Regions from separate parts of the Bacillus sp. es.036 genome, predicted to be linked through region 1. Evidence: riboswitches for the same ligand, from Rfam matches in the RefSeq annotation. Region 1 holds a riboswitch; each other region holds the start of a gene.
What was found. Region 1 has a riboswitch for lysine ahead of lysA (diaminopimelate decarboxylase). Riboswitches for the same ligand answer to the same signal wherever they lie in the genome.
Positions count from the first base shown of each region.

Region 2: it holds a riboswitch for lysine, as region 1 does, so the genes downstream of both, ATG70_RS11585 (aspartate kinase) here and lysA (diaminopimelate decarboxylase) in region 1, are expected to answer to the same signal.
Region 3: it holds a riboswitch for lysine, as region 1 does, so the genes downstream of both, ATG70_RS13755 (Na+/H+ antiporter NhaC family protein) here and lysA (diaminopimelate decarboxylase) in region 1, are expected to answer to the same signal.

Region 1 is NZ_PDIZ01000001.1:1,812,876-1,821,255, forward strand. It holds gene ATG70_RS09280 (peptidylprolyl isomerase) at 1-79, opposite strand, end outside; gene lysA (diaminopimelate decarboxylase) at 172-1,497, opposite strand; lysine riboswitch at 1,597-1,783, opposite strand; gene ATG70_RS09290 (spore germination protein) at 1,830-3,323, opposite strand; gene ATG70_RS09295 (stage V sporulation protein AE) at 3,313-3,882, opposite strand; gene spoVAE (stage V sporulation protein AE) at 3,888-4,238, opposite strand; gene spoVAD (stage V sporulation protein AD) at 4,238-5,251, opposite strand; gene spoVAC (stage V sporulation protein AC) at 5,265-5,723, opposite strand; gene ATG70_RS09315 (stage V sporulation protein AB) at 5,723-6,154, opposite strand; gene ATG70_RS09320 (stage V sporulation protein AA) at 6,151-6,768, opposite strand; gene sigF (RNA polymerase sporulation sigma factor SigF) at 6,926-7,681, opposite strand; gene spoIIAB (anti-sigma F factor) at 7,694-8,134, opposite strand; gene spoIIAA (anti-sigma F factor antagonist) at 8,134-8,380, opposite strand, start outside.
Region 2 is NZ_PDIZ01000001.1:2,249,205-2,257,584, forward strand. It holds gene ATG70_RS11560 (helix-turn-helix domain-containing protein) at 1-187, opposite strand, end outside; gene sdhB (succinate dehydrogenase iron-sulfur subunit) at 427-1,185, opposite strand; gene sdhA (succinate dehydrogenase flavoprotein subunit) at 1,185-2,948, opposite strand; gene ATG70_RS11575 (succinate dehydrogenase cytochrome b558 subunit) at 3,024-3,632, opposite strand; gene ATG70_RS11580 (YslB family protein) at 3,939-4,379, shown strand; gene ATG70_RS11585 (aspartate kinase) at 4,418-5,653, opposite strand; lysine riboswitch at 5,884-6,072, opposite strand; gene uvrC (excinuclease ABC subunit UvrC) at 6,152-7,933, opposite strand; gene ATG70_RS11595 (hypothetical protein) at 8,011-8,380, opposite strand, start outside.
Region 3 is NZ_PDIZ01000001.1:2,698,519-2,706,898, reverse strand. It holds gene ATG70_RS13775 (sulfite exporter TauE/SafE family protein) at 1-682, shown strand, start outside; gene ATG70_RS13770 (bifunctional metallophosphatase/5'-nucleotidase) at 698-2,086, shown strand; gene ATG70_RS13765 (YunC family protein) at 2,170-2,472, shown strand; gene yunB (sporulation protein YunB) at 2,614-3,393, shown strand; lysine riboswitch at 3,465-3,645, shown strand; gene ATG70_RS13755 (Na+/H+ antiporter NhaC family protein) at 3,795-5,369, shown strand; gene ATG70_RS13750 (sodium-dependent transporter) at 5,606-7,132, shown strand; gene ATG70_RS13745 (methionine/alanine import family NSS transporter small subunit) at 7,134-7,238, shown strand; gene ATG70_RS13740 (M23 family metallopeptidase) at 7,276-8,262, opposite strand.

The DNA of each region.
Region 1 (8,380 bases):
CGGTATTCGGTGCTGCTTCCGGGTAAAACTCAATTTCAATTGTTTCTCCATTATCAAATGCAATTGTTCCTTTTTTCATAAATAAATCCTCCTGCACTAACAATTTTCTTCAAAGCTCTTTCATTATAGCACATACTTAAGCTGTTCCCTATCATTTCTACTATTACAAAGTTATTTTGAAATAATCGCTTGTTTTAATGGAAGGTCATGACGAATTAAATCCTCAAAAGATTCTCTCTTCACGACAAGTTGTGCTTCTCCATTTTCTACAAAAACCACCGCTGGTCGAGGTAGTCTGTTATAGTTATTTGCCATAGAATACCCGTACGCCCCCGTTGAAAATACAGCCATCGTATCTCCTGCTATGGCGCGCTGTAATGTGCAATCCCAGATTAACATGTCACCTGACTCACAACATTTTCCTGCAACTGAATAAACATGTTCTTTCGGCTCATTCATGCGATTTGCAATCGTTGCTTCATACTTTGCTTGATAAAGGGCCGGTCGCAGATTATCCGTCATTCCTCCATCTACTGCAAGATAATGACGAAGTTCTGGCACTTTCTTGTGTGATCCTACTGTATATAACGTCAAGCCAGCTTCTCCAACGAGTGAACGTCCTGGCTCAATCCAAATTTCTGGGATTCTCATTTCATTACCTAACTGAGCTCTTACAGCATTAACCATTGCCTCGATATAGTCTCCAACTGGGAGTGGATGATCTTCTTCAGTATACCGAATTCCAAACCCTCCACCTAGGTTCAGAACTTCTGGCTCATACCCATAGAGTTCAAACCACGTAGCAAGATAACGATAGATTTTCTCAATAGCCATTACAAAACCATTCGTTTCAAAGATTTGAGAACCAATGTGACAATGAAGACCAAGAAGGTGAATAGCTTTCATGCTTGTTGCTTGAACAACCGCTTGTTCCACTTGACCACTTTGTAAATCAAAACCAAATTTTGAATCTTCCTGTCCAGTTAAGATATAGTCATGAGTATGTGCTTCAATTCCAGGAGTAATACGCAAAAGCACATTTGCAACCACATTTTTCTCTTCCGCTAATTGTTCAAGTAACGTTAGCTCATAAAAGTTATCCACAACAAAACACCCTATTTTTGCATCTAACGCCATTCGAATTTCCGCTTCGCTTTTGTTATTTCCATGAAAGTGAATCCGTTCTACCGGAAACCCTGCTTTTAAAGCTGTATAGAGTTCTCCACCTGAAACCACATCAAGACTTAAGCCTTCTTCTTCAGCAAGTTGAATCATTGCCATACAAGAGAATGCTTTACTAGCATAGGCTACTTGGTAGTTGACCTTCTCCTGTTCAAAAGCATTTCGAAATGCTCGCGCTTTCTCTCTAATCATCGCTACATCATAAACGTATAAGGCCGTCCCGTATTTTTCACTTAATTTTATTGTATCAACGCCTCCAACTGATAAATGGCCTTCTTCTGAAATTGCTGACGTTCCGTATAAATTCACAATCATTTCTCCCCTCTCGCTGATATGAATGCGAGCAACCCTCCACAAAATAAGAAAAACAGCCAACTTTATAGATACATTGGCTGTTTTCTCCGTATCCTCACGAGTTGGATTAGCTCACCACCGAAAAAATTCCTCTTTCAGTGACAGTCTGCAACTTGTTCAGCAGCAGCCCAGCAAGAAAAGTATGGCTCTTTTCTCACTTCGGCAAATTGACCTTTCTGATATCATCCTCGCATTCCATTCTATGCTCCGACACCATACTCATTCGCTTTGCGCCTCTATCCCCATTACATTCAATGAGGTCTATTCAATTAAGAAATAAATTATCATACTTTTTAAGATTCGGCAAGTGGTTTGTCTGGTTGCTTCGTTTCATTTTGTGATTCTGTAATGCTTGGACGTAGTTTAGTGAGCGGAACTGATACACGAATCAACACTTGAATAAAGGCTTTAGGATTAAAAGGAATAAACGGCCATAAGTAGGGGGTGTTTAAAGGTTTTAACGCAACAAGAAATAAAATGATTGCCGTAATTCCAATCATATATCCCGGCACTCGAAAGAAAAATACAAGGAATAAAAGTAGAAGCCTTACAAGTTTATTTGCAATCGATAATTCATAACTTGGTGTTGCATATGATCCTATTGCAGCAATCGAAACATATAGGATAACTTCTGGAACGAATAATCCGACATCAATGGCAATCTGTCCGATCAACACGGCTGCAATTAATCCCATGGCAGTGGAAAGTGGCGTTGGCGTGTGTATAGCAGCCATCCTCAGCGTTTCGATCCCTACTTCAGCAAGAATAATTTGAACAAATATCGGCACATTTGTTTCATCGTTCGGACCGATAAAGTCGATCGTTTTAGGCAGTAACTGCGGTTCATATACGGCTAATAACCACAGAGGTAGCAAGAGTAGCGCAGCTAACATCCCACCAAATCGGACCCATCTTAAAAACGCGCCTGGTAAAGGGGCTTCTCGATATTCTTCAGCATGTTGAACATGATGAAAAAAAGTAGTTGGTGTTATAATAACGCTTGGTGAAGTGTCTACGATGATTAACACGTGCCCTTCAAGTAAATGAGTAGCGGCAACATCAGGCCTTTCCGTATATCGCACAAGTGGAAAAGGGTTACCTGCCTGGTGCACAAGAAACTCTTCTACCGTTTTATCGGCCATTGGAATACCATCAATGTTAATTTCTTTTAATTTCTTTTTTATAATTTCAACCAAATTTGGATTGGCCACATCTTGAATATAGGTAATACATACGTCTGTTTTAGACCGTTCTCCAACTTGAAAAATTTCATTCCGTAATCGACCATCTCGTATACGGCGTCTAGTTAAGGCCGTATTTTCAATGATGTTTTCAGTAAAACCATCACGTGAACCTCTAATAACTTTCTCTGTATCTGGCTCCTGTGGCGTTCTACCTGGATACTTTCGAACATCAATAATATAAGCGATTTCTTCGCCTTCCATAAAAACTGCAATTAATCCAGATAAAACCTGGTCGACGACTTCATCGAACGTTTCAACCTCTGTGACCTGCTGATGTGGCAAATGATTATGTATCACCTGCTCAAATTTAACCGTTAATCGATGATGATCATCAACCTCCATCAGCTCTCGCATAATTTCTACAATGATGGATGTGTCACAAAGCCCTGTACAATAGTAAAACTGAACTTCTTTGTTAAGGATCTTAAGTTTTCGAACTCCTACATCAAAACTTTTTCCAATTCCGATTGATTTCTTTAAAAATTCTTCGTTTTCTTTAATCTTTTTAAATATTTTTTGTTTATTATCGATTTTAGTGGTCATAAAAACCGCTCCTTTCTAGCAGAATTTGAACGGCTTTCAATGTTATAGGCGAACCAACTTCCGGATCATCATAACCCGACATTTTACCTATATCACCGACACCTATAATAATGGGAAGGTTTAATTTATCTAAGATTGACACCGTGTCGCCATCTATTCTCCCCGCCTCCATATCTGCAAATCCATTTTTGTCCACTCCATAATGTGTCAATTCTCCGTCACGATCAATGGAGACATCTACCCTCGTCCATTCTGAAAAATGAGTTCTGGATGCGACTGCAATAGCTCCAAGTAATTCAATGCTTTCATCTTCAGCAACAGATTGCATAGCAAGTTCCCCATATCCTTCACCCGGAAATCCACTATCATCGAACATAACAAAAACTGGATCATGAGGAGCTTCTTTAATAAGAGCGATAATTTCGTAACCAGCAAGCGGGGTAGGATTTCCGGCAGATTGACTAATGCATCTTCCTCCAATATCTGAAGCTACTTTTTCTATTGCTTTTTGTGCATAAAGGTCTCCGTCAGTGACGAAGATCACCCGCCGCTTTTTCATGATTTTCACCCCTTTGGTTTAAATAAAATGGCTACAATAAATCCAAAAACAATTGCAGAAGAAATACCTGCAGAGGTTAATTGAAAGATTCCCATTGCAATGCCAATGAAGCCGTGTTCTTCCCCTTGTTGCATAGCGCCATGGAGAAGTGAATGACCAAAGCTAGTAATAGGTACAGTCGCACCAGCTCCAGCAAATTCAATGAGGCGATCATAAATCCCAAATCCATCGAGCACGGCTCCTGCTACTACAAAAGAAGACATGACGTGAGCTGGAGTTAATCTGAAAATATCAAGTAATAATTGACCGATGACACAAATACCACCACCGACTGCAAAAGCGATAAAATATTCCACTATTCCACACCTCCAACTCGTTCAAATACGACCGCGTGAGCAATAGCAGGCATTGATTCTTTTTGCTGAACCATTACGGGACTATGCAAACATCCTGTTGCTGTAACAAGAATTTTGTTATAATTCCCCTTTTTTAGAAGGTCAATAAGGTGACCATATGTGACGACGGCAGAACAAGCACACCCACTTCCACCAGCAAATACTTCTTTTTGATCTGGTCGGTAAATCATCAGCCCGCAATCATTATGATTGTTAGTAATGTCAAATCCTTTTTCACTTAACAAATCTCTTACAATCGGAGCTCCTACAGATGATAAGTCACCGGTAACGATAAGATCATACGCTGAAGGTTCAATATTTAAATCCGTAAAGTGAGTCGCTAGTGTATCTGCTGCAGCTGGCGCCATTGCACTCCCCATATCAAATGGATCCTTTATTCCCCAATCCACCACTCGACCAATTGTTGCTGCGGAAATTCTTATATCCGATGGTTCTTGACTAATTAATGCGGCACCTGCACCTGTAACAGTCGAGGTAGCCGTTCCAGGCTTTTGACCACCATATTCTGTTGGGTATCGAAATTGCCTTTCTGCTGTTGCATTATGACTACTTACTCCCGCAATAGCTTTATTAGCAAATCCACCTTCTACTAACGATGAAGCAATGGCTAGAGATTCCATCGAGGTAGAACATGCTCCAAAAACGCCAAGAAAAGGAATTTGATTTGTTCTAGCTGTATAAGTAGCACTAACAATTTGATTCAACAAATCACCTGCCACAAAAATGTCAACATCACTGTGGGTTAATTCCTTTTTTGATAAACAACTTTCTACCGCATCCTCTAATAACTTTCTTTCTGCCAATTCCCAATTATCCTGGTCACAATGAAGGTTACTATACGTGACATCAAACGAATCTCCAAACGGCCCCTCAGCTTCTTTAGGACCAACCGCTGTCCCTACAGACTGCAAAAAAACAGTAGAGAACTCCCAAGTTTGTTTTCCTGACTTCATAACAATTCTCTCCTTATATCAGCGCTTTAAAGAGCATTCTGAGTATGCCGACAATGTATGCTGCAACAACACCAAACACGATGACCGAACCAGCAAGTTTGAACATGTTCGTTGCAATTCCAAGTACAATGCCCTCACTTTTATGTTCAAGAGCTGCGCTTGTAATTGAATTTGCAAAACCCGTTACAGGTACCGCAGAACCTGCACCTGCAAATTGTCCAATTTTGTCATACCAACCAAAAGCAGTTAAAAGCGCCGCGATAAGGATAAGTGTGGCAACCGTTGGATTTCCTGCATTTTCTTCTGAAAAGTTAAAGACGTTCATATAAAAATTCTGTACGCCCTGGCCAAACATACAAATAAATCCTCCTACAACAAATGCTTTCACCACATTTAATAAATAAGGCGGTTTTGGCTGATAAGTTTTAATATTTTTTGTATATTGTTTCTGGTCGTTCAACGAATTTGCCATTATTTTAAACCTCCATTTACAAAAATTGTCCAATGAAACAATGATCCGAAAACCTTTCCTAACACAATGGCCATTAGTAAAAGCAAGATCTTATCGATAAATCCAATTCGTTTCGTTAGTATAGGAAGAACGTTTAAAACTTCCGTTAAGGCAGCCGCTAACATACCAATAAACACTCCCGCTCCAAGTCCAATTGGGATAACTACAAATTTAGGGAGGTTTAAAGTTGGGTTTCGTAAAGATAACCAGCTTGATACAATAGCCCCAATAATAATTCCCCATTCGTAAAAGCGAATAAGATGTAGAGTCTTTGATAGCTGTGTAAGACGGGGAATAATACCAAGAACCGAAAGAAAAGCAACGAACCCAGCTCCTACAGCAATTCCTTCCGCAAAACCAATAAGCATAACGAGTAGAAACTGAGCATTCATGGTTTGTTATGACCATTCTCATCGTTTTCATGGACAATGACATATTGGTCAAGATCTTGTTGGTAATTAAACATTTCTACTTCCAAAGGACTTGGCTCTTCATTAAATCGCTTTTTAAAAAGATGGTTAAAGAAGAGAACCATCCCGATTCCGAGACCAAATGAATAGGGCACTTGCAGAAGCAAGGGCTTGGGATTATCAATTCCAGTCACAATTTTATAAATCTGTTGATGCACTTCTCTCATGCTGACATCTTCGTGGAAGTTCATGATTGCGAGAGCAGCCCCAATAAATAATAAAAACCAGATAAACACAAAATAAACAGGTGCTAGTTTTTTCTTAGGATATTGAACTTCAACAATTGTTTGTGTAGGACCAACAACTTGAACCTCAATATGATTCATCACTTTTTGGATTGCTGTTATCACTTTCATTACATCGATAACAACCAAATTTTTATCTTCTTTTGTTACCTGATAAATGGGGATTTTTTCTACTTTGGCACAATTCTTGTCTTCTCCTATTAACTGGGCAATATCTCCAATCAAAAGTTCTTTATTTGGGGGGACCTTCTTCTTCTGCCTTAGTCGAAGATAGATCATCTCATTTTCCATGGTCCTCCACCTCCTTATTCAAGGGGCATATTGGTTATAGTATGTTTCTACCAAATCACTCTCATTCTCGTGCTACATAAGTACCATTAATTCCCTAAAGCGAATTGGACATTCATTCTTATCACTTCTCTTTTTAAACACAAAAAGAACAGATGAGTTATTTACTCATCTGTTCTTTTATTTGTTTTAAAATCTTCTTTTCTAATCTCGAAACTTGAACTTGAGAAATGCCAAGGCGTTCCGCTACTTCAGACTGGGTTTGATCTTTGTAGTACCTTAAATAAACGATTAACCTTTCTCTCGTATCAAGATACTGAAGTGCTTCCTTTAGAGCTAATTTATCAAACCAGGCTGTGTCCGTGTTATCAGCAATTTGATCTAAAAGTGTAATTGGATCTCCATCGTTTTCATAAACAGTTTCGTGTATGGAAGAAGGAGCTCGTACCGCTTCTTGAGCCAGAACAACCTCTTCTGGTGTGACCTCGATTCGTTCTGCAATTTCATTTACTGTTGGCGTTCTTCCAAGGGTTTTGGATAGCTCATCTTTTGCTTTCCGTACTTTATTTCCCGTTTCTTTAAGAGACCGACTCACTTTCACAGTCCCATCATCACGTATAAAACGCTGGATTTCTCCGATAATCATCGGAACTGCATATGTGGAGAATTTAACATCGTAACTTAAATCAAATTTATCAACAGACTTTAGCAGACCGATACACCCGATCTGAAAGAGATCATCCGCTTCATACCCTCTATTTAGAAATCGTTGTACAACTGACCAAACGAGGCGCATATTCTTTTCAACAATAAGATCTCGCGCTGCCTGGTCTCCATCCTGGCTGTGTTTGATCAATTCCTTCACTTCATCAGGCTTTAGTTGCGACTGCTTCCCTTTTCTAACCTCCACGTCCATATGCAGGTCCCCTTAATTACATAACGCTTTATTTTTTGATAGGTACTTCATTAAGTGAATCGTTGTTCCCTGTCCACTAGCCGATTCCACTTTAACCTCATCCATAAAATTTTCCATAATTGTGAATCCCATACCTGATCTTTCTAATTCAGGCTTTGAGGTATATAGTGGCTGTCTTGCCTCCTCAAGGTCTAGAATACCAACACCATGATCACGAATCGTTAAATTAACCGTATCGTCATTTAACTCCACAGAAATATAAACCTTTTCTTCTCCGTTTTGCTCATATCCATGAATAATGGCATTCGTAACAGCCTCTGAAACAACAGTTTTGATCTCGGTTAATTCATCGACAGTAGGATCAAGCTGAGCAATAAAAGCAGCAACCGTTACACGAGCGAAAGATTCATTTTGACTAAGCGCAGAAAATTCTAATTCCATTCGATTTCTCATTATGCCACCCCCAAAGTTGCGAGAGCATGCTGTTCGTCAGCTTCTAGTCTCACGATTTTAAAGAGTCCAGACATTTCAAACAAACGCTTAACAGGGGGGGAAATCGAGCAGACAACCATTTCTCCACCAAAACTTTTCACTTTATTGTAACGGCCTAGAACAACACCAAGACCAGAACTATCCATAAAAGATAGTCCTTCGAGACTAAGTACAATATGCTCAATTTTACGTTCTTCAATAATCGTA
Region 2 (8,380 bases), 440 kb from region 1:
CCTGAGAACGCCCCTTTACTCCAAGCTTTTGCATCGTGTTCGAAATGTGGTTTCGAACTGTTTTTTCGCTAATAAACAGTTCTTCTGCAATTTCTCTTGTTGTTTTGTCTTGAACAAGTAGTTCGAAAACTTCTCTTTCTCTTTTGGTTAATAGTGGCTTTGGTCGGTAGTGGTTCCCTTTCAACATTCCACCCTCCTCGATAGGGCAACAAAGCTACTTCAACTGAAATCATATAGTCCATACAATATATGAATTTCTATCATACGTGTTACATTTATTCACATTTTCAACCTGATATCTTTAATAAAACCAATATGACAACCTTCGCTCTTGTTCATCATTTCCTGAGAAATATCGTAAGTAAAAGGAGATGCATACATCCACAACTATCTTCATCAAAAAAGATCCCCAAAAGGGGATCTTTTTTAGTGATCACTTCCAAAGAAGTTTTTAAATGTTTGGAGTGAAGTCGCTCGATTCATTGCAGCAATAGAAGTTGTTAATGGAATGCCCTTCGGACAGGACTGCACACAGTTTTGCGAGTTACCGCAATTTGCGAGGCCCCCATCTCCCATTAAACCTTCAAGACGTTCCTCTTTGTTCATCGCACCTGTTGGGTGGGCGTTAAATAAGCGTACTTGAGATACAGCCGCCGGTCCAATAAATTCAGAACGGCTGTTTACGTTCGGACATGCTTCAAGGCAAACACCGCAAGTCATACATTTTGATAGCTCATAAGCCCACTGACGTTTGTTCTCTGGCATTCTTGGACCCGGACCAAGATCATAAGTTCCATCGATCGGAATCCAGGCTTTTACTTTCTTAAGCGCATCAAACATTCTACTTCGGTCGACTGCCAAATCACGCACGACAGGGAATGTTGTCATTGGAGCCAAACGAATCGGCTGTTCAAGTTGATCTAAAAGAGCTGTACAAGATTGGCGTGGTTTACCGTTAATCACCATTGAACAAGCTCCACAAACTTCTTCAAGACACCCCATTTCCCAAATAACTGGAGTTGTTTTCTCACCATTCGCATTAACAGGATTACGACGTATTTCCATTAAAGCAGAAATCACGTTCATGTTTTGACGATATGGAATTGTAAACGTTTCTTCATACGACGCAGAATCAGGGCCATCCTGCCTTTTTATTTTAAGAGTAACGGTTTTCTTTTCACTCATCATTTATTCCCCGCTTTCTTCTTAGAATAATCACGTTTACGAGGTGTAATTAATGATGTATCTACTTCTTCGTAGTAAAACTCTGGTTTGTTGTTAACTGCATCGTATTTCGCCATGGTTGTTTTCAACCACTCTTCATCATTACGTTCAGGGAAATCAGGCTTGTAATGTGCTCCACGACTTTCGTTACGATTTAAAGCACCGATTGTAATCACTCGTGCTAACTGCAGCATGTTTGAAAGCTGTCGAGTGAACGAAGCCCCTTGATTACTCCATTTGGACGTATCATTAATATTGATATTCTCGTAACGCTCCATCAATTCTTGGATCTTTTCATCCGTTTCTTTCAACTTATCATTATTACGCACTACTGTAACGTTGGCAGTCATCCATTCGCCAAGCTCTTTATGAATTTGATAAGCATTTTCTGTTCCATCCATCTTCATAATCGCATCTTGTTTAGCTTGCTCTTCTTGTTGGTGTTTCTCAAATAGAGAAGAAGAAAGATCTTCCACCGTTGATTCTAGTCCATTAATGTAATCAACTGCATTCGGACCTGCAACCATTCCACCATAAATAGATGATAGAAGAGAATTTGCTCCAAGACGATTACCACCATGTTGAGAATAGTCACATTCCCCAGCTGCAAACAATCCTGGAATATTTGTCTGCTGATTAAAATCAACCCATAGTCCACCCATTGAATAGTGAACAGCTGGGAATATTTTCATAGGTACTTTGCGTGGATCATCTCCCATGAATTTTTCATAGATTTCAATAATACCGCCAAGTTTAACATCTAGCTCTTTCGAATCTTTGTGAGAAAGATCAAGGTAAACCATGTTTTCCCCATTAATTCCAAGCTTTTGACTAACACAAACATCGAAGATTTCTCTTGTCGCAATATCTCGCGGAACAAGGTTACCATAAGCCGGGTACTTTTCTTCAAGGAAATACCATGGCTTCCCATCTTTATAAGTCCATACACGGCCACCTTCTCCACGTGCAGACTCACTCATGAGACGAAGTTTATCATCACCTGGGATTGCAGTTGGATGAATTTGAATAAATTCACCATTTGAATAAATCGCTCCTTGCTGATAGAGCGCTCCAGCTGCAGATCCAGTATTAATTACTGAGTTTGTACTCTTACCGAAAATAATACCCGGTCCACCTGTCGCCATAATAACCGCATCAGCTTCAAAGCTTCGGATTTCCGAAGTCGTTAAATTTTCACCAACCACACCGCGACAAACACCATCATCGTCGAGAATAGCTGATAAGAACTCCCATCCTTCATACTTCGTAACAAGTCCTGCTACTTCATGACGACGCACTTGTTCATCTAGCGCATAAAGAAGCTGCTGACCAGTCGTAGCACCCGCAAACGCAGTACGGTGATGCTGTGTACCACCAAAGCGGCGGAAATCAAGAAGACCTTCAGGTGTACGGTTGAACATAACACCCATTCGATCCATTAAATGAATAATACCTGGTGCCGCATCACACATTGCTTTTACAGGAGGCTGATTTGCAAGAAAGTCTCCTCCATAGACAGTGTCGTCAAAATGTTCCCAGGGAGAGTCACCTTCCCCTTTTGTATTAACAGCCCCATTTATCCCCCCCTGTGCACATACAGAGTGAGATCGTTTAACTGGAACGATGGAAAGTAGATCCACGTTCATTCCTGCTTCAGCAGCTTTGATGGTTGCCATTAATCCTGCTAGGCCGCCTCCAACTATCACTAATTTACCTTTACTCATAAGAACGGTTCCCCCTTAAATGCTGGCTCTGTCTGAAAAATTATGTATCAGACGTGGTGAAGACAGTTCACTTTCTTACACAAATGCAAACAATGCGCGCATGCCTACTACTGAAAGTGCAACGAAAATAATCATTGTGACATAAGTCATCACACGCTGTGATTTAGGTGTTACTGTAAAGCCCCAGCTTACGAAGAATGACCATAAGCCATTGGCGAAGTGGAATACTGTACCAAGTACACCGATAATATAAAAGATCATCATGGCTGGATTTGATAAGATATCAACCATCATTTGGTAGTTCACTTCAGCTCCCATTGCGGCCTGTAATCTCGTTTGCCAGACGTGCCATGTTACAAAGATTAATACGACCACGCCTGAGATCCGCTGCAAGTAAAACATCCAGTTACGTAGATAGCCGTAGCGACTAACGTTATTTTTGGATTGAAATGCGATATAAACACCGTAAATCGCATGAAATAAGAGCGGTAAGAAAATGACAAAAATTTCGAGCACATACCTGTATGGAAGACTCTCCATAAAGTGAGCTGCGTCATTAAATGCTTCGGGCCCTCTTGTTGCAAAATAGTTAACTGTTAAATGCTGAATAACGAAGAGTCCGAGTGGAATTACTCCTAGAAGCGAATGCAATTTTCGGCTTACAAAGTCTCGACTTGCGGCCATGTTTTGTGTGTCCCCCTTTTAAGTTGTTAAGCTACCATCTGCCAGTGCATTTTTTCTATTAAAGAAGTCTTTGCATGCACAGAAATCATCGCTTTCTGTCGATTATATTGTGACATACCCATTGTACTCCCATCATTTAGGACCGTCAAGAAAACGCGTACATTTTGAGTTTTCAAAATTGCTTTGCAAGACTTTTATTTCTATCTATTGAATACGCTTCCTTTGTTGTAAATTCTATCGTTTATGCTATGGAGGATTTTACTATTAAACGTTATAATAATTTAGTAGAAAAGCTGGGAGGAATTTATGTTTAAGAAGCGTACAAACTCGATTGATTACAGCCATGAACTAGAAACAACTGCTTTTGGGTATGAATTCTACCGAGAAATTCTTATTCCTGAACTTCTTGGAAGTGAGCAGCCTGCTGTTTTATATTGGACTGGAAAAGAAATGGCCAGACAGTTCCCTCTCTCCACACGAGAAGAGATTGAAGAGTTTTTTCAGCGTGCTGGTTGGGGGCGATTATCAATTGTACAAGAAAAAAAGAATGAAATAACGTTCGATCTTCATTCAGAACTCATCACAGAACGAAAAAAAACAAGTCGTATTGCCTGTTATCAACTAGAGGCAGGCTTTCTTGCTGAACAATATCAAAACATGCTCCATTGCATTGCTGAGGCCTATGAAATTGATAAAAAGAATGACATTCAATTCACAGTAAAATGGGACCCGAAAGATCAGATTTGATTGATAAAAAGGAGACCACGGCGTGGTCTCCTTTTCGATTACATTTGATTAACAGGTGTTCTCTCATCTAACTGGAATTTGTCATGTAGTGACTCAATTGCATAAATCATTTTTTCTTCTGGGACGATCGTTGATACTTTGATTTCTGATGTGCTTACCATCTTCATTTCAATTCCATGTTCAGCAAGCACCTCAAACATCTGTGCGGCAACGCCTGGATTTGAAATCATACCAGATCCGACTATTGATACTTTAGCTAGATCTGATTCATGATAAATATGTTCATAAGGAAGTTTCACTTTGATACGACGAAGGACATCTAGCGTTAACTCGAGAGAAGCAGTTTCAATTGAAAACGAGATGCTCGTTGTATTTTTCTCTCCTGTGCTTTGAATGATCACATCTACGTTAATGCCATTTGAAGCAAGGGATGAAAATAGAGATGGGAGCGTTGTAAGCTCATTCGGTAAACCTGAAATTGTTATTTTTGTAACATTACTTTCAAAAGCAAGACCTCTAACCACCAAATTTTGTTCCATTGATACGACCTCCTCAATTAGCGTTCCAGGTTCATTTGTAAAACTCGAGCGTACCTCGAGCAGAATATTGTAGTTTTTTGCGAATTCTACCGCTCTCGGATGCAGAACACCAGCTCCAAGATTGGCTAGCTCAAGCATTTCATCGTATGAAATGGTAGAAAGCTTTCTTGCACCTTTTACGTAGCGAGGATCGGTCGTATATACGCCATCTACATCCGTATAGATTTCACAACGATCTGCCTTAAGAGCGGCTGCAATTGCGACAGCTGTTGTATCAGAACCACCGCGGCCAAGCGTTGCAATGTCAGATGTATCTGTTAGTCCTTGGAATCCTGCAACAATCACGATTTTCCCTTCAGCAAGGTGTTGATTCATCCGGGAAGCATCTATATCAAGAATTCTTGCATTACCATGAAACGTTTCGGTTTTAATTCCAGCCTGCCAGCCTGTTAGTGAAATAGCATCGTATCCTTCTTCATTTAAGGCCATTGAAAGAAGTGCTGTTGTCACCTGTTCACCAGTCGTGAGGAGCATATCAAGCTCTCTTGGAGATGGTTTAGAAGTAATTCCTTTTGATAACCCCACAAGTTCATCCGTTGTTTTCCCCATCGCGGAAACAACTGCTACAACCTCGTCTCCATTGTTTACAGCTTCCATTAGTCTTTTGGAAACATTTTTAATTTTGTCTACATCTCCAACAGACGTACCTCCGAATTTCAATACACGTAGTCCCACTCTCTCCATCCTTTCTTTCATACAGCTTGGTTATCCCTATGCGTTTTACTCGCATCTTACTCATACTCACGAATTTAAGAGTCGAAATGGATAAATTGCTTCGCCAATAAAAAGCGATGCCTCTGTTTTTTTATATACTTTAATGTTTCTTTTCGCTATTAAAGTATAAAAAAACAACAATGAGAAAAACCTCACTGTTGTTTTCATAACAAATCCAAGAAAACGTCCCTATGTGAGATAGTTCTCCATCCAATTCCCGGGTAGGTATTGGATGACAGCTCTGCATTTATTCAATACAGATCCAGTTTCAGACGGATAAGCGCCTTTCCACTTCGGCAAATTCCCCTTTCAACTACGATCAACGAGTCTTAACACTCTCCCGTAAGCTTACTAATGGTTTTTGCGCCTCTACCATCACTTCAACTTTCGAAGTGTGGAACTATTAAATTTCACTCATTATAACGAACTTACGTGAATGCCGCAAGATGTTCTTGAAAATTAATTTGATTGATTTTCAAATCGAGCCACAACTTCCTCCGCTACATTCATTGGTAATCCGGCATTATGAAGATCTTCTGCAGTTGCTTCTTTCATCCTTTTAATGGATCCAAAATGATTCAACAACTTCTTTTTTCTTTTCTCGCCTATACCTGGGATGTCATCAAGGCTTGATTTAAGCATTGATTTACCTCGAAGCTGCCGATGAAATGTAATAGCAAACCGATGCACTTCATCCTGAATTCGCTGTAAAAGATAGAATTCTTGGCTATTTCTTGGCAAGAATACACCCTGTGGAGGATCACCAATAAGAAGGTGAGACGTTTTATGTTTCTCATCTTTAGTAAGAGAGCAAACCGGAATTTCAAGACTAAGCTCATTCTCAAGGACGTCTTTTGCTGCTTGTATTTGAGCAATACCGCCATCAATGATAATTAAATCAGGGAGTGGTCCACTTTCCTTTAACACTCTCGAATATCTTCTTCTAACAACTTCCTTCATTGATCCTACATCATTTGGACCATCAACCGTTCTTATTTTATACTTTCGATATTCATTTTTCTTTGGTTTTCCATCAATAAACACCACCATCGCTGAGACGGGGTTGGTTCCCTGGATATTTGAGTTATCAAAAGCTTCAATTCGAAGAGGTGCGTCTATACCGAGCTGATCGCCCAAATTTTCAATAGCATCAATCGTTCTCTTTTCATCCCGTTCGATTAATGAGAATTTCTCATTAAGTGCAATGGTTGCATTTTTCATCGTAAGCTCTACAAGCTCTTTTTTCTTTCCGCGCTTAGGTTGAAGAACAGGAATTTGAAGAAGTTCTTCAACCATCTGAGCATTTACCTGCTGAGGAAGTAAAACCTCTTTCGGTTTAGGATGATTTTGCTGAAGGTAGAACTGACCGATATAGGTTAAGAAATCTTCTTCAGCGTCATTATAGAAAGGAAAAAGCGAAACATCTCTTTCAATTAATTTCCCCTGTCGTACAAAGAAAACTTGGACACACATCCATCCTTTGTCAAAGCTATAGCCGAATATATCTCGATCGATGCCATCATTGGATTGGATTTTTTGAACTTCCATTACTTTATCGATATGAAACATTAAATCTCGGAACTCTTTTGCTCGCTCGAAATCCATGTTTTCTGAAGCAGTCATCATTTTTCGTTCGATATCTTCTTTTACTTCTTGATGACCACCGTTTAAAAAGCGGGTAATGCCTTCAATCATTTCTTTGTTTTGTTCCTTCGTAATGTCGTTAACGCAAGGTGCAAGACATTGTCCGATATGATAGTAAAGGCAGACCCGATCGGGCATCTTTCGACACTTCCGCAACGGATAGAGACGGTCCAATAATTTCTTTGTTGCACTAGCTGCATATGCGTTTGGATATGGACCAAAATATTTTCCTTTATCTTTTTTGATTTTGCGTGTAGTAATTAAGCGGGGCTGCTCTTCAGCCGTTATTTTAATATAAGGATAACTTTTGTCATCTTTAAGCATGACGTTATATTTTGGATCATGTTTTTTGATTAAATTAAGCTCTAAAATAAGAGCTTCAAGGTTTGTAGATGTAACGATATATTCAAAATCGCGTATTTCGCCTACTAGACGCTGTGTTTTCCCATCGTGTGATCCGCTAAAATACGAACGAACTCTATTTTTTAACACTTTCGCTTTCCCGACATAAATGATCGTTCCCTGGCGATCTTTCATCAAGTAACACCCGGGTTGGTCAGGAAGAATCGCTAGCTTATTTTTAAGATGTTGTTCCATACTGACTCACCTCTTTACTCCCTTTCAAGGCGTATCTATGTTCCCCTTTTATTGTATCATAGTCACTCTTCAACCGATTACTTTAGAAACTCATAAAACACAATGTCATGATAGACAGGGTCATATAGCTTTGAAGAATGAAATGTTTGGATTCGTTTCACTTGATCTTCAATCGGTATCCCTTGTTTTGCAAACCCTTCAACTACTTGCTCTGTTAAATATACACGATGATTTTCATAATAACGAAGATCTGCGAGAAAAGTTGAATAGGTGTAAATTTGTTCATGTTCAAATGAAACACGATTAAAAGACATTACCCTTGTTTCTTCCCAAGTATACACAATAAGCGGTTCACTCTCGTCTTCTAAGTAATCAATTAATTGATAAACAGCCGCTGGATCGTTTGCTTCCTTCATGGTTATATAAGAAACCGCTGACTGCACGCTA
Region 3 (8,380 bases), 890 kb from region 1:
ACCACAAAAAATTGTCGGAAGCTCAATCGTTGTCCTCGTCGCCATAGGCCTTTCTTCTACCCTCGCATATATGAAAAAGAAAAGCGTGGATTATAAAAGTGGCGCTCTTTTTTTTCTAGGCAGTGGTCCAGGAGCGATTCTGGGGGCATGGCTGAATAAATTTATACAGGTTGATTATTTTTCCATTTATTTTGGGGTATTTATGGTGCTTGTTTCCATATTATTAATGGTAAGGAACCGTTTACGTCCGATGAAGTTGAATGGGCAATTTCAACGCTCGTATACGGATTCAGATGGAGTGCAAGTAAACTATACCTTTTCTGCTCTTGCAGCTGTGATAGTTTCGTTCGTTGTTGGCGTCATTTCCGGTCTTTTTGGAATAGGTGGCGGGTCTCTCATGGTACCGGCGATGATTCTCTTATTTGGATTTCCGACAACAGTTGCGGTTGCGACCTCGATGTTTATGATATTTCTTTCAAGTATAACAGGTACCCTGACGCATTTAGCGCTTGGTAACATTCAGTGGTTTTTACTACTCGGATTAATTCCAGGGGCCTGGATTGGAGCAAAGTGCGGCTCGTTTATTAACCAGAAACTTTCGGACAAAACCATCGTTGTGATTTTAAGATGGATGTTAATTATAGTCGGTGTCCGGCTTATCTGGCAGGGAACGATGGGGTAAGAAAGGAAGAGTGTCTTGACTTCTAGAACATTACAATTTTATTATACGAACGATCTTCACAGTCATTTCGAAAACTGGTCCAAGGTGTCGTCTTATCTCAAAGAGAAGAAGCGCATGCACGAGCTTCAAGGCACACCCTACCTCCTTCTCGATTTAGGGGACCATTCTGACAAGGTGCATCCAATGACTGAGGGAATGGTTGGAAAGGGCAACGTTCAGCTGTTGAATGATCTTCAATACGACTACGCCACAATTGGCAATAATGAGGGCATTACGTTTTCAAAAAAAGAGCTTGAAGCGCTGTATACTGAAGCTAGTTTTGAGGTGCTTGTGGCGAATCTCTATCATCAAGATGGCACAAGACCCGCATGGGCGGCCCCTTATAAAATTCATGAGTTAAATGGTGTGAAAGTGGGGATCATTGGCGTTACGATTCCGTATGAGCAATTTTACTCGCTATTAGGTTGGAAAATCGATTCGCCATATGATTTTCTACAAGCTATGATTGATGAAGTTCGTCAACAATCAGATGTTGTCGTGCTGATGTCTCATATGGGACTAGGCAATGACGAACAAATGGCACGAGAGATGAATGGCATTGATATTATTATCGGTGCTCATACCCATCATGTATTGAAGCATGGGATGCTTGTAGAGGACACGCTCATTACACAGGCAGGCAAAAACGGGAATTACGTTGGAGAAGTGACCGTTTGCATCGATATGGACACAAGGGAGATTACGGATAAAGAGGCTTATGCGATTTCAGTTCGAAATCGGAAAGAAGATCGTCCAACTTTTGAAATGATTCAACGATTAAGTATAGAAGCGCAATCGATGCTAGAAGAAGTTGTCTGTCGACTTGAGCAACCTCTTGAATCTGAGTGGTTTCAACGGTCGGTTTTAGCGGATGAATTAGCCGCTGCCCTTCGAGAATGGTGTCATGCAGATATTGGCATGATTAATGCAGGTATGCTTCTTGATGGATTATCAGAAGGTCACGTCTCACGAGAAGATCTCCACCGTATTTGTCCTCATCCCGTAAACCCTTGTAAAGTGATCTTAAGAGGAAGTGAGTTACGCGAAATCATTTCCCACGCCATGTCAGATGAAATCGTGAACTTAAGTTTTAAAGGACTAGGATTCAGAGGAGAAGTGATGGGGATCATGGCATTCGACGGTCTTGAAGTGACGACGGTTGAGATGGAAGACGGACTTCGTCATGTCACTGACGTTCTTCATAATGGTCATCCACTCATATCTGACCAAGAATATGCCGTGGCCACAGCTGATATGTTCACGTTTGGTAAATTCTATCCACAAATGAAGCACGCAAAGAAGAAGTATTATCTTCCTGAAATGCTTCGTGATCTTCTTGCCTGGCGTCTTGAGAATAGGCATTAAAACTTTGCACGTATGATGTCAAACATGCTGTTGGTTTCATATAGATATAGTGATATTCATTCAGGTCAGGAGGCGGGAATGACGTGATCACTATGACACCAATCATGATTGATGGTCATCCGTTTACAGCAGTTAGTATGCAGCTTCCAAAAACAAATTTTCTAGCGGTCATGAATGAAAATGGCTATATCATGTGCGGCGCACTGGATATTGCCTTGCTTAATGAGAAGTTAAGTGACCGGAAGATTATTGCAGGAAGAGCTGTAGGCGTAAGGTCGATTGATCAGCTGCTTGATGCCCCACTTGAATCTGTTACGCTTGAAGCAGAAGCGCGAGGCATTAAGATCGGCACAAAGGGCAGAGATGCCATGCTTAAGATGATGTGAAAAAAGCCGTAGCCAATTTGCTTAGGCTTTTTTCTTTGGTATTAAAAAAATCACATTACTAGGGAAGTAGCATTCTGGAGAAATTGTCCATACTTCTCTCTTTCATGGCATATACATGAGGAAGAGAAGGGAGGGTTCATGTTGTTTCGAACTCGTAGAAAATTCTTTAGAAAGGGGCCGCTTCCCTTTCGTTATGTGTTTGTCATCTCCTTCCTACTATTCATTTTTATGACGGTCCAGGGGCTATGGATCGTTGAAAAAGGAATAAAGCCTACACTGATTGAAATTGCCCGTACCGAGACGAATCGGATCGCAACAATAGCGATTAACGAAGCCATTAATCAGAAGATGGCTGAAGAAGTAGATAATTATCAAGATTCGTTAATAAAAGAAGTGACTGACAATGAAGGAAAGTTGGTGCGAGTTCAGATCAATCAAAGGGCAGTTACTCAGGTGCTTGCGCAATCAACGGAAAAAGTACAGCGATTTCTAAAAAGTGTGGAAGACGGAACGTTAGATTACTGGGCGGAACAAAATGGTGTGGAGCTTGAAGTGGATGATCAAACATCGTTGGATAATGGGATCATTCATTATATTCCAATTGGTCAGGCGTTTGATAACACGTTACTTGCCAATATGGGACCAAAAGTTCCTGTGCGTTTCACAGCGATCGGTGAAGTGAAGTCTGATTATAAAAGTACAATTGAACCAGTTGGTATTAATAATATTTCTGTCGACATTCGGGTTCACATTGAAGTGAAAGTAAAAATCGTTATCCCATTTGCTACGGATTCTGATGTGGTGACGACGGATATTCCCGTTTTGTTAACGATTATTCCAGGTGAAGTACCAAACTTCTATAACAATGGTTCAGAAGGTGGGTTACCTACTCCATCTATTCAAATTGATGATATGGAATAATCTACAATTGCAGGATGAGAGAAAGTAAGGTATACTTTAAAACTGAACTTAATATTGTTCCTTATCTTATACGATGAGGTAGAGGAGCAGATCCTCATGAGTACGTGTTGGGAGAATGACACCAATGATCAGCATCGAAAGGGAGATCTGCCGAAGCATAAATAACGGTCACATTATTTATGTTGGGGCGGCATTGAAAAAGTGTCGAACTGTCATTATGAGTCTAACTTGTAATGGAGAACTACTGATCGGGGTGGACACTTAACATTGACTCGGTGAAGCGAGCAATGATAGGACCAATCCTATCATTGCTCGCTTTTTTGCGTTCAGAAACAAGCGGCTGAGGGGTAGGCGTCCATTCCGGTTTGCATAACAATCATTTATTTATTAGGAGGATATTCATGGAGAATTCAATTCTATCCATTATTCCACCGCTCATAGCTTTGCTAATGGTAGTGGTGACAAGGAAAGTGCTTCCTTCACTTGGAGTGGGCATTATTCTTGGTGCACTTATGATCAACAATTGGAGTGTGCCAGGATCATTAAATGAAATTTATACAATCGTGAAAGGGATTTTTATTGATTCCGAGAGCGGTGGCTTAAATACTTGGAACATGTACATTATTTTCTTCTTACTTTTATTAGGAATGATGACAGCCTTTATCTCGATGTCAGGTGGAAGTCGTGCCTTTGGTGAATGGGCGATGAAACGCGTCAAAACAAGAGTTGGCGCACAGCTTGTAACAGCCGTATTTGGTATTATTATTTTTATTGATGATTACTTTAATTCGCTAGCCGTTGGTAATGTGAGTCGACCGATTACGGACAGGCATAATGTATCAAGGGCAAAACTTGCTTATATTATTGACTCCACAGCAGCACCGATGTGTATTATTTCCCCGATTTCAAGCTGGGGTGCTTATATTATCGCACTTATTGGTGGCGTACTAGCAACACATAGTATTACAGGCGTTGGCGCATTAGAAGCGTTTATCAGAATGATTCCAATGAACTTATACGCTCTCTTTGCTCTAGCCATGGTTTTCTTTGTGAGTTATTTTGATATCAACTTAAAAGCAATGAAGGTTCATGAAGATCGTGCCCAGAAGACTGGAGAGGTTCTCGATCCCAATCAAGGTGCCGTACCTGGTCAAACAACGGGTCTTCCTGAAAGTAAAAAAGGAAAAGTAGCAGATCTTGCATGGCCGATCATCATGCTGATTGCAGGAACTGTGGCGTTTATGATTATCACAGGCATTCAGGCGGTGAGCGGAACAGATACAGCAGTAACCGCTTTGTCGATTTTTGAAAACACGGATGTTGCCGCATCGCTTCTATATGGTGGATTAATTGGGCTTGCAACATCTCTCATTTTCTTCTTTATGAAACGAATGGGCGGTGCCGTGCTTGGTAAAGGAATATGGGAAGGAATTAAGTCAATGCTTCCGGCGGTATACATTCTTTTCTTTGCGTGGACGCTAATTGAGATTATTGGAAGTCTTGGAACAGGAAAGTATCTTGCAGGTCTAGTAAATGACCACATTATGATCGGCTTCTTGCCTGCCATATTATTCTTGCTTGCAGGAGTAATGGCCTTTGCAACAGGTACGTCATGGGGAACATTTGGCATCATGCTTCCAATCGCGGGGGAGATTGCTGCGGCAACCGATCCTACTTACATGCTGCCAGTTCTTGCAGCTGTCCTTGCCGGAGCTGTATTCGGTGATCATTGTTCACCGATCTCAGATACAACCATTCTTTCTTCCACAGGGGCAGGAAGCCATCATATCGATCATGTGATGACTCAGTTGCCTTATGCCTTGCTCGTAGCAGGAATATCATTGCTTGGCTACCTTGTTTTAGGATTTACAGGTAGTGTGATTATTGGATTCATTGTAACAGCCATTTTCTTTGGAATTCTCGCTTTTATCCTGAAAACAAAATATGCCAACAGACCGGTTGAAGCGGCAAAATAATAATGAAACAGGAGGTATTTCCTCCTGTTTTTTTATGTTTTTACACAAAAATAGAGAGATTTCCATGAAAAATTGAACGATTCATACCAAAAAAAGAAAAAAGATTGTTTTGACAAGGCCATACGTACTAGATATACTATAAACAAAATAATCTGAATTTACTTAAAAGTCTTAACCTTTTTCTGGAAGGGGGCTTATAGTGAAAAGGGTTTAATTTGTTTAAGGGGGTAATTCATTTGGAAAATCGTGCGCAATGGGGAACGAGGGCTGGATTTATTTTAGCCGCAGTTGGATCAGCAATAGGTCTAGGAAACATTTGGAGATTTCCGGCTGTTGCTTATGACAATGGTGGCGGGGCATTTTTTATACCTTATTTATTTGCATTACTAACAGCTGGAATCCCAATTTTAATTCTTGAATTTACAATAGGGCATAAGTTCCGTGGATCAGCGCCACTTTCATTCTTTAGAATGAATAAAAAGATGGAATGGCTTGGCTGGTGGGGCGTTATTGTTGCCTTTGTTATCTCGACATACTACGCCGTTATTATTGCGTGGGCGATCTCGTATAGCTATTTTTCTTTTAACCAGAGCTGGGGTTCAGATACAGAAGCGTTCCTTTTTAATGACTATTTGAAATTGACGGTTGATCCTGGACAAACAGGTAGTATCGTACCAGGCGTATTTCTTCCGTTAATTGCTGTATGGATTATCACATTAGGCGTTCTTCTTGCCGGTGTTAAAAAAGGAATTGAGCGTGCAAATAAAATTTTCATTCCTACTTTAATTGTTCTTTTCTTAATTATTGTCATCCGAGCAGTGACGCTTCCTGGTGCTGCTGAAGGGCTAAATGCTTTCTTTACACCGAATTTTGACAGCATAACATCTGGTAGTGTATGGGTTGCTGCCTATGGACAAATCTTCTTTAGTTTATCGATTGCTTTTGCTATTATGATTACTTATTCTAGTTACTTACCTAAGAAATCAGATATTACGAATAACGCCTTTATTACTGGTTTTGGTAACTCAGCGTTCGAACTACTTGCTGGTATTGGTGTGTTCTCTGCACTAGGTTTTATGGCACAACAGCAAGGATTAAGCGTTGGTGAAGTAGTAAGCGGTGGCGTAGGACTAGCTTTCGTTGTCTTCCCGCAAATTATTAATGAGTTCCCAGCATTGAACGGTTTGTTTGGATTCCTGTTTTTTGCATCACTTGTTCTTGCTGGATTGTCTTCACTTATTTCCATTTCAGAAACGTACGTTGCAGGGGTTTCCGAGAAGTTTGGAATTTCTCGTACAAAAGCTGTATTAATTGGTGGAGGAATTTCTTCCATTATCTCAATTTTATTTGCGACTCAAGGCGGCTTGTTCTTCTTAGATGCAGCGGATTACTTCATTAACCAGTTCGGTATTGCATTTGTTGGTCTTGTAGAAGTAGTTGTAGTGGCTTGGGTGCTTCGTGAGCTTAATACGCTTGAATCACATGCAAATGGCATTTCAGATATTTCGCTGAAGTACTGGTGGAAAGCTTGTCTTGGTGTCATTACTCCGCTAGTACTTGGATACATGATGTTTGATCTGTTTAAAACGAATCTTCTTCGTCAATTTGATACGCCTACTGGTAACTATGAAGGTTACTCAAACGGCTTTATCCTTTATAGCGGCTGGGCTGTCGCAGGGTTCGCCATTCTGGTTGGAATTCTATTCAGCCTAAAGAAATGGGATGCGAAAGTAGAGCAGCAAAAGTATAAGGAGGTAAGCTAATATGGGGGGTAGCGCGATCTTTATGATGATTGTTGGAATGGTCATTATCTGGGGAGGACTTGCAGCAAGTATTCTTAATGCTGTTAGAGTCTCAAAAAAACAATAAAATTAAAAGAAGAACTAGCGCGCTAGTTCTTCTTTTTTTAGGATTTTTTTCGCGCTCTTTCCTGGCGTTCCCAAAGTCGTAAAGAAGGATATGGATCATATGACCATTCTGTCCTTCCATTATCTTTATAAATGCCGTAATGCAGGTGCGGTGGAAATTTCCCGGCTGTTCCTTTAGGGCCATATCCTGAGCTACCAACGTAGCCAATGATTTCACCAGGCTGAACAACGCTTCCCTTCTCAATCCCTTTTTCAAAACCGTTTAGGTGTGCATAGTAGTGGTAATTCCCATCAATGTCCCGGATACCAATCCGCCAACCACCGTATTCATTCCATCCTTTTGTTTCAACAGTTCCATAACTTGTGGCTTTAACGCCAACACCATAAGAAGCAAAAATATCTGTTCCTTCATGAATGCGAAGGCCTCCCCAACCACGTCGGTCACCCCACGTGCTTCGATAGCTGTAGTTAGCGTGCAGAGGGACTGGAAAGGCATGTTTATCTAGCTTTAGCGTTTCGAATCTTTTGTAAACAGCACTATTGCTTGTAATGGTTCGAACCGCCTGATCGCGGTGATAAAAGTCCCATAATCCAATTTGTAGGTCTTCGAACGAAGTTCCGTATTTTTGCAAGAAGTCACCAATCGTATAAAGAAGATCTTCATCATTCGTTCGCTCTGCTTTACCATCACCGTTCCCATCAAGTCCAATGCCGCCAAAAAACGAAATCGACTCTGTGCTTGTATCTTCCTTATTCGGATTTGCTGCGCCCGTCCATTTTTCTGGGGCAATGTAAATGGCTACAGCTCCTTTTTCACGAGGAATATCTTTTTGAGATCGCCTAATGCTTCGTTCATATTGATCAATTCCGGCGTAAAGATACCAAGGAACTTGCGTGACGGCTTCCATCTTATGAAACAGCATCATGCGTTCGTTCCTTAATTTATCTTCATCTACTTCAGCAGAAAAAACAGTAGCTGGTATGAGAAAGAAAAGAACAAGGATAAGAAAACTGTATTTTCTCAATCGTTTCTTCTCCTTTCGTTATTTGTCATTACACTTAGTTTGCATTTCAAATCGTAAATCATTAGATCTAAATAATGGAAGGTCTAAAGTCTTAATCGTCACGAGATTCACACTTTTT